Linked DNA regions of Nodosilinea sp. E11. The protein of the gene in region 1 interacts with the protein of each later gene in a pairwise test. Links are inferred from orthologs where the notes say so. Each region holds a gene or a part of one and is shown in the gene's direction. Other genes may lie near its edges.

Region 1 (7,988 bases):
AAAGCAGGATGGAGATCGGGGGGGTAGGTACTCTCCCCGAGGGCCAAAACTCACCGGGGTGAATTGAGGACCTAACCATGCCGCAGGCTGAGGCCAGCAAAGACGTATCGTCCCCGTAATCTACGACGCCAGCAGGGATAATTCCTGACGGAACGTTACACCTTGGCAAAATCCTCACATTGAACCCGAACTGGCCTATAGGATGTGAGCATTCGTTGCGATTGAGAGCAGGCTTCGCTCATGGTTGATGGTCTTTCCTGGGCAGCAGAGGCCCAGGCCAAACTCAAAAACATTCCATTTTTTGTTCGTGCCCAGGCCCGAAAGCGCATTGAAGATGTAGCCCGAGACCTAGGGGTCGAAGAGGTGACTGCGGAACTGGTCGAGCAGGTGCGCCTAGAGCTAGGCCAGTAAATAGGCCCGCAGGTTATCGCTTAACCTCGTCTCTGCCTGGCGAACATCGCCTCTACCGGTAGAGATAGGTTCTCTATGGGAGGTAGCGCTAAGGTTATAAACGAGTTCACACGCTGGTTACGTGACCCAGGGCCCGTATCTAATCGGCGATCTCGCCCAAGCTTACTGGGCACCCTCCGCCCTAACAATGTGGCCTTTGCCTCTGTAATTGACTCAGGGTCGAAGGGCACTGAATTAAGGCTGGTGGGCAGTGCCCTACGGCGGGCCAAGGCTTTCGGCAATCTGCGAGAGCTTATTTCAGTGCCATCCGACTCAGGATCGCTTGATTCTGAAACAACTTTAAGGTGTCGGGTTGCAAGTCGTACTCATAACGAGTATGATTTAGAGGTGCCCAAGGCGAGGATGGTACGATTTCAGCATCAAGCCCTCGGGCGCGTCAGTAGGTTTGTTGGTTACACAATTCGATTGTCAGGTAAAAAGAGAGGCCCTATGGTTGCAACTCCTGTAAAAACTCAAGCCAAACGTCGGTTTTACCCAACCCGCATTGATATGGCGGCCAATGTGCGATCGCAGGTCTGTGAGGTCTTAAACCAGACCCTAGCCGCTACCCTCGACCTCAAAACCCAGACCAAGCAGGCCCACTGGAATGTCAAGGGCATGGATTTCTTTCAGCTCCACGAGCTGTTTGACGAACTAGCAGGCGAGCTAGAAGGCTATGTCGATATGGTGGCTGAGCGCGTCACCGCCCTGGGGGGCACCGCCATGGGCACCGCCCGCATCGCCGCCAGCGAGTCGATCTTGCCCGAGTATCCCTTCGACGCCATTGACGGGGCCGAGCATGTAACAGCTCTGGCGGAGCGGTTTGCCGCCTACGGCAAGCATGTGCGCGAAGCGATCGCCACTACCGATGACCTGGGCGATGCTGACACCGCCGATCTCTACACCGAGATCTCTCGCACCATCGACATGCGTCTGTGGTTCCTTGAGGCCCACTTGGTAAAGAAGTCTGAGCTTGACTAGCCTAGATTCTTCGCGATCGGAGCAAGACGGGCCAGCAGCCTATCCCCTAAGCGGGTGTCCACTCAGGTTCTGAGGATGTCTAATACCGATCCGAATTCCATACCCCCGATACCCAACCGGTTGACCGGTTAGGCATCGGGGGTAGCCAAGGAGGCTTTGAGATGAGGACACTCCTGTGAGATAGCCGTTCCGGCTGTCCACTTCCGGCGACCAAGGCATCACAGCACCACCTGGCTCTCGGCGGCAGAGGGCGCTGCGATCGCAGCTCACGTCAAGCCCACCTGCACCAAACCATTTCTTAGCTGGCCGTCGGCAGCAGTCAGGTACAGCCCCAGGCTAATACCTAAAAATCGAGGGAAGCGATACTATATCGCTTCCCTCGACTAAAGCATGGTCTATCTGGAATAGCACTGAATTAAGGCTGGTGGGCAGTGCCCACCCTACGGTAGATCCAATCGGTCTACCTGTGTGACCAAGCCAGATGCTACTCGGCAGTAGCTAGCTCGGTGCTGCCCCGGCGACGGCGGCTGGTGAGGGTATTGAACAGCATCTGGCCGATCGCCTTCACCAGGTTGCCTTCTAGCTCCTTAAACATCTCCATGTTCAAGCCAAAGGCGTCGTTAGCCTCTTCTACAATGCTGGCCACCATAGCCTCATCCACCGGAGCGGCATCCATCGACTCGCGGTACTTAACCTTAAAGGCCTTCTCGTCAGAGATTTCGGGGAACTCGTAGAAGGCAGTGCCCTCGCCCTCAGAGAGATTCATCGCCCGCTGGGCAATGCCCTTGAGAATTTGACCACCGGACAGGTCGCCAATATAGCGAGTGTAGGAATGGCTGACCAACAGCTCAGGCTGGGTATTGGCCACCTCGCGAATGCGATCGACGTAGCGCTGCCCACCGGGAGTCATAGAGATTTCGCTAGCCCAGTTAGGACCGTAGTAGTAGGCTAGATCAGCCTCTAGCGATGCCTTGCGGTGCAGCTCTGGGAAGTAAACCTTAGAGACCACCGGATGCTCTTTGTGGCGCTCTAGCTCTTCTTCCATGGCTGCATAGGCGTAGTAGAAGTTGGCCACTAGCTTGCGGTAAGAGTTCTTCTCGACCACGCCGCGCAAAAAGCAGCGCACAAAGCCCATGTTTTCGGCCATGGTATGGGCTTTTTTGGTGCCTTCACGCAGCTCGGTGGATAGGTTACTGCTCATGCTGACTGTCTCGCTCTAGGGTTGATGTAAAAGGTGAGGTTTAAACGAAGGCTTGGTTTAGACAATGCCTGCTCAGGCAATATTAGCCCCCTACAAGTAAGGGCTTAACATGCCATTACACGAGCTACATTTGTTTAACTTAGACCGATTTGATGACCGTTTTCATTACGAATTTTTACAAGCATTTACTCAAGGCCATACTGTTTTCAGGATAAGCCGTAGACCCTTGTCTTAACCGGTCTCTGGGGCTACAAAACGTTACGGAATACCGCGCCGGTTGGGTCGGAGATTTGCAGCCCCCAGTTTAGGGGTAGCTGTGCAGGCCGACCCCACCGACAACTGCCGAAAGGTAACTAGCCCTTAGGCCGCCATCCGAGTCAGCAGCACCGGGCAGGTGGCATATACCCGCACGAAGTCGGTCAACGACTCACCGAGTACCTTATCTAGGTCGGGTAGGCCCTTGGCGATGCTGGGGCGGCGATCGGGTGAACCTAGAATGATCAGGTCCATATTGCGGTCTTCTGCCAGTTCACAGATGCGGCGACCGGGCTTGCCCTCGGGGGCAGCCAGTTTGTAGTCAATGCCGTACTTCTTCGCCTCGGCGGCGGCAGCCATCAAAATCGGGTCTTGGTTGGGGTCGGCACTGGCCACGTCAAAGGGCTTGCTCTTGAGGCTAGAAACCGTGTGCACCAGCGTTAGCTCGCCGCCTTTGATATCGCGCAGCAGAGAAATGGCAATATTCAACCCTTCCTTGGCCGAGTCAGACTTGTCCATCGCCACCATCACCCGCTTGATGGGGCGAATGCTGTAGAGGTCGTCTTTGACCAGCAGCATGGGCCGCGACGACAGTTGAAACACGTATTGGCTGACAGAGTTTTCGAGAATAGCCTTGAGCCCCTGCAAGCCCCGCGACCCCATGACAATTAGATCGGCGTCGACTTCTTCGGCCACCTGAATCACAACGTCTTTAGGGTCACCCTCCCGCAGTACGGCATTGACCCGGCTGGGGTCAAGGTTGAGCTGGGTAATAGCAGTGGCCAGGGTGCGGCCCCCCGCTTCCCAACGCTCTGCCATGGTTTCGGCAGACACTTGAGAGGGCACCACATGCAGCACCGTGATCGAGGCTCGCTGCACCAGGGGAATATCCATTAGCGCCTTCATCATGGCTTCGGTGTTGCCGGTGCCAGAATCGGCTAAAAGAATTTTTTCGATCATGGTTTCCTCGTATTGTTGCGCTCTATGGTGAGAGTGACTCTAATGGATTAGCGGGATATAAAACTGAAAAGTAACGTGATCTCAACCATCATAGGCACTGGGTTTGAGCCTATTTTGGCCGGATTAATAATTTGTAGTAGAGTCGCCCATCGACCAACCCCGCCCAATACTATGGCCGCCATAGATGGGTTGCCAATTCAATTGTTATAGATTGAGAAAACCTTGGTAGAACAGTTTCGTTGGTTTGACTACCCAGTCACAGTGCAGCCCCACCACACCGACTACGCGGGCATTGTCTGGCACGGCACCTACATCGCCTGGATGGAGGAAGCCCGAGTGACCTACTTGAATGCCTGTGGATTATCTTTTGCCGATTGGGTCAAGGCGGGGGTAGACCTGCCCGTGGTCGATCTGGTGCTAAAGTATCGGCGATCGCTCACCCTGGGCGATACGGCCTTAGTCAAGGCTCGCCTGACTCCAACTAAGGGCGTGCGCGTGGTGTGGCATTACGACATTCAAAACGCCGCCACGGGTGAGACCTGCATTGAGGGCACCGTCACCCTGGCGATGGTTGATTTCAGCACCCGCCGAGTGCTGCGTCGCCTGCCCGCCCCGTTACAGGCTGTCCTCGACCAGATGCCGCTGATGAGATGACCTAGCCAGGAAACTTCTCTGGAGGCTGACCCCCAAAACTTTGTAGGATGAGCAAAGCGAAGCGTGCCCATCATGGCTACTCAGCATGATTAGGATGGGCACAGGCGATCGCTTTTGCCCATCCCCCTTTGCCCATCCAAACAGTGTCTCAACCAGCCATGTTGCTCTCTCTCCCTAGATTCTTTGCCGTTGCGTTGTCTCTGCTAGTGATACTGGTGGGCGGGCTCAGTATTGCCCCTGCGGCCTACGCCCAAGACAACACCGTAGACTACACCCTCACCGATCTGAGCTTCCGCGACTTTTCGGGTAAGCAGCTCTCAGGCACCTCCTTCGCGGCGGCAGAGATGCGGGAGGCTAACTTCGCCAAGGCTGATCTGAGCAAAACCATTCTGACTAAGGCGTCGTTTTTGCGGGCTAACCTGGCGGGGGCTAACCTGGCGGGTACTTTTGCCGATCGCGTTATTTTCGACGGAGCCGACCTCTCCAACGCCATCTTTAGCGATGCCCTGCTTACTAGCAGCAGCTTCGGTGAAGCCAACATTACTGGAGCAGATTTTTCGGGGGCCATTATCGATCGCTTTCAAACAGCGCAGATGTGCAAGTACGCCGACGGCGTCAATGAGACCACCGGGGTGGCAACGCGGGATAGTTTAGGCTGCCGGTAGGGCAGAAGGGTGAATGGGTAGGAGAGTGGATGAGAATAGATAATTAGCGATCGCAAGCAGCCGAGGACTTCGCCATGCTTGCCACTAAGCCAGAAAGCTACTTTAGCTCCTGCAACAGTTCCACCTCGACCAATCAGAACGACCGAGTCAATTGTCTCGGCTATTCTCAATGGCCAACGCAATGTCACCGTTGAGCACATTGAAAAGTTGGCTGATTTCTTCCACAGTTCCCCCGCCCCATGCTTTCCTCGAATATCGTGATGAATCTGCTTTTTCGGCCTCTAGTAATTGCTCTGCTCTGCCTACTGTGTCTCACGGGTTGGAGCCTGCCCACCTGGGCACAATCCGACCCGGCGGACCTCTCGCCCCAGGCGGTGCAAGAGATTTCTGACCTACGCCAAAAAGCGTTTACCGCTTCCCAAACAGGGCAGTTCAACGAGGCCGAGACCTACTGGAGCCAGCTGATCGACTACCTGCCCGACGAGGCCGCCCTCTGGAGCAACCGGGGCAATGTGCGGGTCAGCCAAAACAAATTAGCTGAGGCGCTGGACGACTATAACCAAGCGGTGGCCTTGGCCCCAGAACAGCCCGACCCCTACCTCAACCGGGGGGCCGCGCTAGAGGGGCTGGGGCGGTGGGAGGATGCGATCGACGACTACAGTCAGGTGCTGGCCCTCAACCCTGAGGATGCCGCCGCCTACAATAATCGGGGCAACGCCCAAGCCGGCCTGGGCCACTGGGAAGATGCGCTGGCCGACTACCAAACAGCCGCCGACCTCGACCCCAAATTTGCCTTTGCCCGCGTCAACGCCGCCCTAGCGCAGTATCAACTGGGCCACGCCGACGAGGCCATTCGCCAGTTTCGCAGCCTTACCCGTCGCTACCCCAGCTTTGCTGACGCCCGCGCCGCCCTCACCGCTGCGCTGTGGAGCGAGGGCATGAGTGGCGAAGCCGAGAGCAACTGGGTTGCCGTCATGGGCCTCGATCGCCGCTACAAAGACCTCGACTGGGTCAGCACCGTGCGCCGCTGGCCCCCCGCTATGGTTGCCGCCCTAGAGAAGTTTTTGCACCTATAAGGGTGCGGGAGAAGCGATCGCCCCTCCCGCACCCTTACGTCAGTAGACGAGTACAGCCTGGCAAAAGCTAGCCAACCCTTCCTGAAACCTCAAACCTAGCACCTGACACCCCTAGCCAGGGTTACCTATTCCTACCAGCCAGCCCTACCCCTCCTCCCCAGTCAAAACCGCGACCAAGGTGGCCTCAACCATCTCCTGGGCCTGGGCGATGTAGTCGGGGTCGCTCACCTCATGACCTTCAAAGTAGAGGGCCAAGGGCAGCGCCGCCAAGATGACCTCGGCGGGGCGAGGGGCCACGAGGCAGAGGGTGGCGGTGGCGATCGCAGCGGTCAGCAGTTTGAGGGGTCTAAAAACAAGAGTGCTCCAGGGTTATGGGTGAAAACTAGGTTATTCACGAAAACTGACAGTGTCGGGGGTTAGCCCCGATCGGGGTTGAGAAGGCTCGGCTGTGGCGCGGGCGACTTGATCTTCTAGGGCGCTGAGAAACTGCGGGCCGCCATTCATCGGGGCAATTTCGATCACCAGGATTTCGCCAGAGTGAGCGAAGATTTGAATCACGTCGCCGATCAGGTTTTGCACTTCGTGCTCAATGCGAGCAATCTCATTTAGGGGAATGCTGGTAGTCGCCGATGACCGGTGATAGAGAATGCGGCGATCGGTCAAAATAGCCGCTTCGGTCCCCTTTAAAGCAATGGTGGCGTCGTAATAGGCGATCACCTTTTCGCCTTCCTCAAGCAGGTTGTGGGTCTGAAGATATTGGGTGGCGTAAGGCTCCATGGTGCTAGTAAAGCGCACGCCGCCAGCGGGTCCAAAACTGAAGAAAATCAGCAGACCTAAGGTTGTCGCCGCCAGGGCACCAGCGGGTATGCCCAAGCCAAGGAGCAGCCAGCGCCGGGGGGTGTTTTGAGTGGCTTGCATAGTCGTTATCTCCGGGTAAAGTATTCAAAATGGGAAAATAGTGCAGGGCAGAAACCCAGTTAATTCATGGCTAGAATGACGGGCTAGCTAGCTGTCAGCTAGCTAGCTATCAGAATGATGAATTGACAAATTCGGGATGCACTCGAAGGTCTAAGCAGGGTTGAAAATGCGAACCTGGTGGCGATCGCAAACAGCCAGAAACTCATCGAGATGGTCGGGCAAGACAATGGCGCGATCGCCCACTTCCCGGTAAAAGGCATCGGCAAAGCCCGGCAGAATAATCAGCAGCTTGGCCTCAGGTGAGCTGACCCGAAACCCATGGGCGATATCGGCTGGAAAATGAATGGATGCCCCGGCAGCAGCCACCACCTCGCGACGGCCAATGGTGACCTCTAGTTCACCGCTGAGCATGTAAAAGGTCTCCTCCCAGGGATGCGTGTGCAGCGGGGCACCATTGCCCAGGCTGTCACTGGCTTCGTACATCACCCACTGATTTTGGGTGGCGTCGCGATCAATTTTGACCACCATCTTGTGGGTCAGCATTTGAAAGCGATCGCCTTTCCCAGGAGCAAGAACCTTGGGGGTAGAGGAGGCCTGAGTCATTACTTGAGTCATGGTGAAATCTCCAATAGTGTTTGTTCGGGTAGGTGAATCGGGTGTGTGAACCCGCTGAAAAATTGCGCTAGACAACCTGCCGCCACTCCGGCTGGGAGTAGCGATCGCAGCAAAGCTAAGCAGCGAAAAAGCTGGGGTGCCACTCCGCCTCTGGGGTGGAGTAGGGTTTCTAGCGTGGCCTAGGGAGCGACGAACCCTAGCAGGGCCACCCGG
Region 2 (6,155 bases), 3.5 Mb from region 1 along the record:
GGTGGGCGGGTGGTGCTGGCTGAATATCGGGCCGAAAACCCTATGGTGATGATCAAGCGGCTGCACAAGATGACTGTGGCCCAGGTGCGGCGCGAAATGGCGGCGGTGGGCCTAGAGTGGATAAAAACCGACGATCGCCTGCCCGAGCAGCACCTGCTGTTTTTTCAAAGGTCAGCTCAAGGGCCAGCCTGAGCAGTCGGTATGAGACAATTAACCATTATTGATAATCGTGATCCAAGGACGTCGACCCATGCTAAAGCGGCTGGCCACAGTGCTTTTGATTATTTTTGCCGTTACCCTACAGGGCTGTGTAGGCGGCGGTGGTGGTCTTCAGGCCTATGCCAACCCGTACTCGGGCTATGAGTTCATGTACCCCACTGGCTGGGTTGAGGTCAACGTGCCCGGTGCCGCCGACGTGGTGTTTCACGACTTTATTCACGAAACCGAAAACGTCAGCGTGGTGATTAGCGAAGTGCCCGAGGGCAAAGATCTCGATGCCCTTGGCACCCCCACTGAGGTCGGCTACAAGCTCTCCAAGAGTTTTAGCGCCCTAGCGGGAGATGACAGCAGCGTTGATCTGCTTAGCGCCCAGCGCATCGCCACCGTCGATGATAAGACCTACTACATCCTCGAATACCTGGCCGATCTCCCCGCCGGGCCGCGTCACAACCTGGCTAGCGCCATCGTACGCCGGGGCAAGCTCTACACCTTTAACGCCTCCACCGACGAGAGCCGCTGGGAGAAGGTGAAAGACATGATGAAGCAGTCGGTGGCGTCGTTTAAGGTGTCTTAGATTACTTGCTGGTGGTTGTGGCCAGAGTCCTTCGGCGATAGATTTCGTTTAACGTGGAAGTCTCTGCTTCGCTATTGCCTTCGCTACTCTCACCCCCCGCTGATGTCAGCTATGTTCACCTCTCCCCGCCCCCAATTCGTACTTGCTTCAGCTTCCAAGGCCCGTCGCGTCCTGCTGGTGGGAGCAGGCATTCACCCCTTTGTCTACCCCAGTAACTTTGACGAAGACCAGGTCAAGGTCACTGACCCACCCACCTACGTGGCCACCCTGGCCCGCTGTAAGGCCGAGTTGGTCGCGCCCCAGTTCCCTAGCGCGCTGGTGATGGGGTGTGACTCGGTAATGGCGTTTAACGGTCGGATCTACGGCAAACCCGACGACAAAGAGGATGCGATCGCCCGCTGGCAGAAAATGCGCGGCCAGATGGGTGAAATTCATACCGGTCATGCGCTGATTGCCCCCGACGGCCGCACCCTGGTGCACAGCGCCGTCACCCGCGTCTACTTTGCCAATATTGACGACGCTACCATCGCCGCCTACGTCAACACGGGTGAACCCCTAGCCTGTGCCGGGGCCTTTTCCAGCGATGGCAAGGGGGCGCTAATGATTGAGAAAATTGAGGGTTGTCACAGCAACGTCATCGGTCTCAGCCTGCCGCTATTGCGCACCATGCTAGAAGAACTGGGCTACCGAGCGACGGATTTTTGGTGAAGGTTCTTTTTCCGATACTATGGAGGAATGCTCAAAAATGAGCGGCCTTAGTGCTGGACTTGTCGTCGAATTTAGTCTCGATGGGGTCGCAGAGTGATAAGGTTTTGTGTTGTCGATTAATCCGTACTAAAGAGGCGTTGGAGAACCATGAGCGCAGAGACATTTGAAAAGGTCAAAAAGATTGTCAGCGAGCAGCTAGGGGTCGAAGAAGCCGACGTTAAACCCGAAGCTAGCTTTGCCAATGACCTGGGCGCTGATTCTCTCGATACTGTGGAGCTAGTCATGGCTCTAGAAGAAGAATTTGGCATTGAAATTCCTGACGAAGCCGCTGAAGGCATTGCCACCGTACAAGACGCTGTGAACTTCATTGAAGAGAAAGCGCCGGCCTAGGCTGCTGTCATAGGCCGCCTGAAAGCTGTGGGGTATGAGGTCGAGGGGTGAGGGTTTAAGGCAGTTTTGTCAGCCTTGACGCTTGCAGCTTCTACCTCATAACTCCTCCTAAGTTTCCTTCCCTATGGCCCCTGCTCACCTTCCTGCATAACCCCCCTGGTTTACCCGAAATTTGGCTATGGCAAATTCTGACTCAAAGCGCGTTGTGGTTACCGGCATGGATGCCATTACCCCCATTGGCAATAGCCTGGAGGAGTACTGGGCTGGGCTGGTGGCCGGGCGCAGCGGCACTGCCCGCATTACCCACTTTGACCCTTCTCAGCATGCGTCTCAAATTGCGGCAGAAGTCAAGGGGTTTGATCCAGGCGAGTTTCTCGATCGCAAAGAAGTCAAGCGCATGGATCGCTTCTCTCAGTTTGCGGTGATTGCCGGTCAGCGAGCCCTGGCCCATTCTGGTCTGACCATTACCGATCTCAACGCCGAGCAAATTGGCACCTGCATTGGCTCTGGCATTGGCGGTCTTAAGGTGCTAGAAGACCAACAAGAAATCTACCTGAACCGAGGCCCCAGCCGCTGTAGCCCCTTCATGATTCCGATGATGATCGCCAATATGGCGGCGGGGTTGACAGCCATTCACACTGGGGCCAAGGGGCCGAGCACCTGCCCAGTCACGGCCTGTGCCGCCGGGTCTAACGCCATTGGTGATGCCTTTCGCCTGATTCAAAACGGCTATGCCCAGGCCATGATCTGCGGCGGTACCGAAGCGGCGGTGACTCCCCTATCCGTAGCGGGATTTTCCTCGGCTCGTGCCCTTTCGACCCGCAATGATGACCCCACTACCGCCAGCCGTCCCTTCGACCGCAGCCGCGACGGCTTTGTAATTGGTGAAGGTTGTGGCATTCTCGTTCTCGAAGAGCTCAACCATGCCATCAGCCGGGGGGCCACTATCTATAGCGAGATCGTGGGCTACGGTATGACCTGCGATGCCTACCACATGACCGCGCCAGTGCCCGGTGGGGCAGGGGCTGCCCGCTGCATTCAGCTGGCTCTGAAAGATGCGGGGGTCTCGCCCACCGACATTAGCTATGTCAACGCCCACGGCACCAGCACCGGAGCCAACGACCCCACAGAAACCCAGGCGATCAAGACGGCTCTAGGGGAAGCCGCCTATCGAGTCGCGGTAAGCTCGACTAAATCGATGACTGGGCACCTGCTGGGGGGCTCTGGGGGCATTGAGGGGGTGGCAACCTGCTTAGCGATCGCTAACGATGTGGCCCCGCCCACCATCAACCTGCATGACCCAGACCCCGACTGTGATCTTGACTACATCCCTAACCAAAGTCGTCCGATGCCCATTGAAGTGGCCATCTCTAACTCCTTTGGCTTTGGCGGTCACAATGTGACCCTGGTGTTTAAGAAATACCGTAGCTAGAGCTACAGATTGCTAGGTATAATGACCTAAAACTTGCCCTTAAACGGTGCCCCTAGGCCTTCCCCCTTACGCTTTGCTTAGCCAGGGGGGATTGACAATCGTCTGGTTGCGGGGTCTGCTGAAAGGCAAAGGCAATTTGTGTGTGGCTTTGAGAAATCAAGGTCGGTGACTATGTTGGCCTCCAGGCTCCCTGTGCGCTGCTGCTCCGAAAACCCGTCGTTAAGCTGTTGAACCTATGGCTGTTGCAACCCAATCTTTAGAAGAACTCTGTATCAATTCCATTCGCTTTTTGGCGATTGACGCCGTGGAAAAGGCCAAGTCTGGCCACCCCGGTCTGCCGATGGGCGCGGCCCCCATGGCCTATGTGCTGTGGGATAAGTTCATGCGGTTTAACCCCAAGAACCCCCAGTGGTTCAATCGCGATCGCTTTGTGCTGTCGGCGGGCCACGGCTGCATGCTGCAATACGCCCTGCTATACCTGACCGGCTATGACAGCGTGACGCTTGACGACATCAAGGAGTTCCGCCAGTGGGGCGCTCGCACCCCCGGCCACCCCGAAAATTTTGAGACCGCTGGGGTAGAAGTGACCACCGGCCCCCTGGGGCAGGGCATTGCTAACGCCGTTGGCCTGGCTATGGCTGAGGCGCACCTGGCCGCCAAGTTCAACAAGCCCGATGCCACCATTGTCGATCACCACACCTACGTGATTTTGGGCGACGGCTGCAACATGGAAGGGGTTTCGGGCGAAGCCTGCTCGCTAGCGGGCCACCTGGGCCTGGGCAAACTCATTGCCCTCTACGACGACAACCACATCTCCATCGACGGTTCCACCGATATTTCCTTCACCGAAGATGTGTCTAAGCGGTTTGAAGCCTACGGCTGGCATGTGCAGCATGTTGAAAACGGCAACACAGATTTAGATGCGATCGCTCAGGCGATCGAAGCCGCCAAAGCGGTCACCGATCGCCCCTCGATGATCAAAGTCACCACCACGATTGGTTATGGCTCGCCCAACCGACAAAACACCGCTGGCGTTCACGGCGCGGCTCTAGGCGGGGACGAAATCAAAGCCACCCGCGAAAACCTGGGCTGGAGCCACGGTGACTTTGAGACCCCTGAAGACGCTCTCAACCACATGCGCAAAGCGATCGAGCGCGGTGCCAGCCACGAGGCCGAGTGGAACGACATCATGGCGACCTACCGCTCGAAGTACGCCGCTGAAGCCGCCGAGTTCGAGCGCATGCTCTCGGGTCGGCTGCCCGAAGGCTGGGCCGACGCTCTGCCCACCTACACCCCCGAAGACAAGGCCCTGGCCACCCGCAAAAACTCCGAGGTTACCCTCAACGCCCTGGCCCCCGCCATCCCTGAGCTGATTGGCGGTTCTGCCGACCTCACCCACTCGAACCTGACCGAGCTAAAAATCTCGGGCAGCTTCCAAAAAGGGGCCTACGAAAACCGCAACCTGCGCTTCGGCGTCCGCGAACACGGCATGGGTGCCATTTGCAACGGCATTGCCCTGCACAACTCGGGTCTCATTCCCTACTGCGCCACCTTCCTGGTGTTTGCCGACTACATGCGGGCGGCCATTCGCCTCTCGGCCCTCTCCCAGGCGGGCGTGATTTACGTCATGACCCACGACTCCATTGGTCTGGGCGAAGATGGTCCCACCCACCAGCCGGTCGAAACCATCGCCTCCCTGCGGGCTATTCCCAACCTGATTGTGATTCGCCCCGCCGATGGCACCGAAACCTCTGGGGCCTACAAGGTGGCGGTAGAACACCGCAAGACCCCGACGCTGATGGCCTTTAGCCGTCAAAACCTGCCCAACCTGCCCGGTTCTTCTATTGAAGGTGTCGCCAAAGGGGCCTATACCGTTGACGATTGCGACGGCACCCCCGAGCTGATTCTCATCGGCACCGGCAGCGAGGTTAGCCTCTGCGTCGATGCCGCTCAGGAACTGCGGGCAGCCGGTACCAAGGTACGGGTAGTCTCCATGCCCTCCTGGGAACTGTTTGATGCCCAAGACGCTGCCTACCAGGAGTCGGTGCTGCCCAAGGCTGTAACCAAGCGCCTAGCCGTGGAAGCGGGCATTACCATGGGCTGGTGCCGTTACGTAGGGGCTGAAGGCGACGTGATCGGCGTTGACCGCTTCGGGGCCTCTGCTCCTGGTAATCTGGTGATGCAAAAGTTTGGCTTCACCGTTGAGAACGTGGTAAGCAAAGCGAAGGCTCTGCTGGGCTAGGTTTTATTGATTGTCTAACCCGTGATTCTGAAAAGGAGGAGCCTAAGATAGGCTCCTCCTTTTCGGCTTTCTAGGCTGTTATCGGGGTTACGGAACACGGGTATAACACCAAAATTTATCTGTCTACTCCCGATTCAGCAGGGCGCATGCTGTGCGCCCCTACGGGTTGACCTGTTGGGAATTGGGGGTATACGCTCCGGATTTGGTATGAACCCAAAACACAACGCTTCTTGTCGGGGCAAACGACCGTTTGCCCCGACCCCAATTCATGGCTCAATTCAGCAACGCCGATTCTCTAGCCTCTCCTGCCAGGTCAACTTAGAAATATGAATAACCGAGGCTAAAGCAACACAGCGGCCCGCTCTGCCAGGCTCGATCGCTCCCCTTTGCAGAGGGTAATGTGCCCCGCCAGGCTTTCCTGCTTAAAGCGCTCAACCACGTAGGTAAGACCGTTACTCGAAGCGTCAACGTAGGGATTGTCGATCTGGTCAGGGTCGCCCGTGAGAATAATTTTGGTACCCTCCCCGGCGCGGGTCAGAATGGTTTTGACCTCATGGGGGGTGAGGTTTTGGGCTTCATCCACAATTAAA

What was found. The genes of interacting proteins can lie anywhere in the genome.
Region 2: the proteins of RRF56_RS09640 (region 1) and acpP interact in binary tests that used the Escherichia coli proteins (3 or more experiments, as listed by UniProt). The link is inferred for Nodosilinea sp. E11 from one-to-one orthologs.

What each region holds. Positions count from the first base shown.
Region 1 is NZ_CP136520.1:1,636,525-1,644,512, forward strand. Bases 2,970-5,785 are described here. They hold RRF56_RS09640 (thioesterase family protein), read left to right. Parts: upstream 2,970-4,069; coding sequence 4,070-4,501; downstream 4,502-5,785. Other genes in these bases: RRF56_RS09635 (universal stress protein), read right to left, coding at 2,993-3,847; RRF56_RS09645 (pentapeptide repeat-containing protein), read left to right, coding at 4,660-5,166; RRF56_RS09650 (tetratricopeptide repeat protein), read left to right, coding at 5,427-5,785. In the rest of the region: RRF56_RS09620 (PCP reductase family protein), read left to right, coding at 241-411; DNA starvation/stationary phase protection protein Dps, read left to right, coding at 901-1,431; RRF56_RS09630 (heme oxygenase (biliverdin-producing)), read right to left, coding at 1,916-2,632; more of RRF56_RS09650, read left to right, coding at 5,786-6,242; RRF56_RS09655 (hypothetical protein), read right to left, coding at 6,387-6,539; RRF56_RS09660 (hypothetical protein), read right to left, coding at 6,630-7,160; RRF56_RS09665 (cupin domain-containing protein), read right to left, coding at 7,311-7,775.
Region 2 is NZ_CP136520.1:5,115,441-5,121,595, forward strand. What follows is about bases 435-3,269. They hold acpP (acyl carrier protein), read left to right. Parts: upstream 435-1,648; coding sequence 1,649-1,891; downstream 1,892-3,269. Other genes in these bases: psbP (photosystem II reaction center PsbP), read left to right, coding at 435-793; RRF56_RS24880 (nucleoside triphosphate pyrophosphatase), read left to right, coding at 905-1,501; fabF (beta-ketoacyl-ACP synthase II), read left to right, coding at 2,070-3,269. Also shown: RRF56_RS24870 (class I SAM-dependent methyltransferase), read left to right, coding at 1-192; more of psbP, read left to right, coding at 251-434; more of fabF, read left to right, coding at 3,270-3,323; tkt (transketolase), read left to right, coding at 3,559-5,565; RRF56_RS24900 (PhoH family protein), read right to left, coding at 5,906-6,155. UniProt on the Escherichia coli protein: Carrier of the growing fatty acid chain in fatty acid biosynthesis.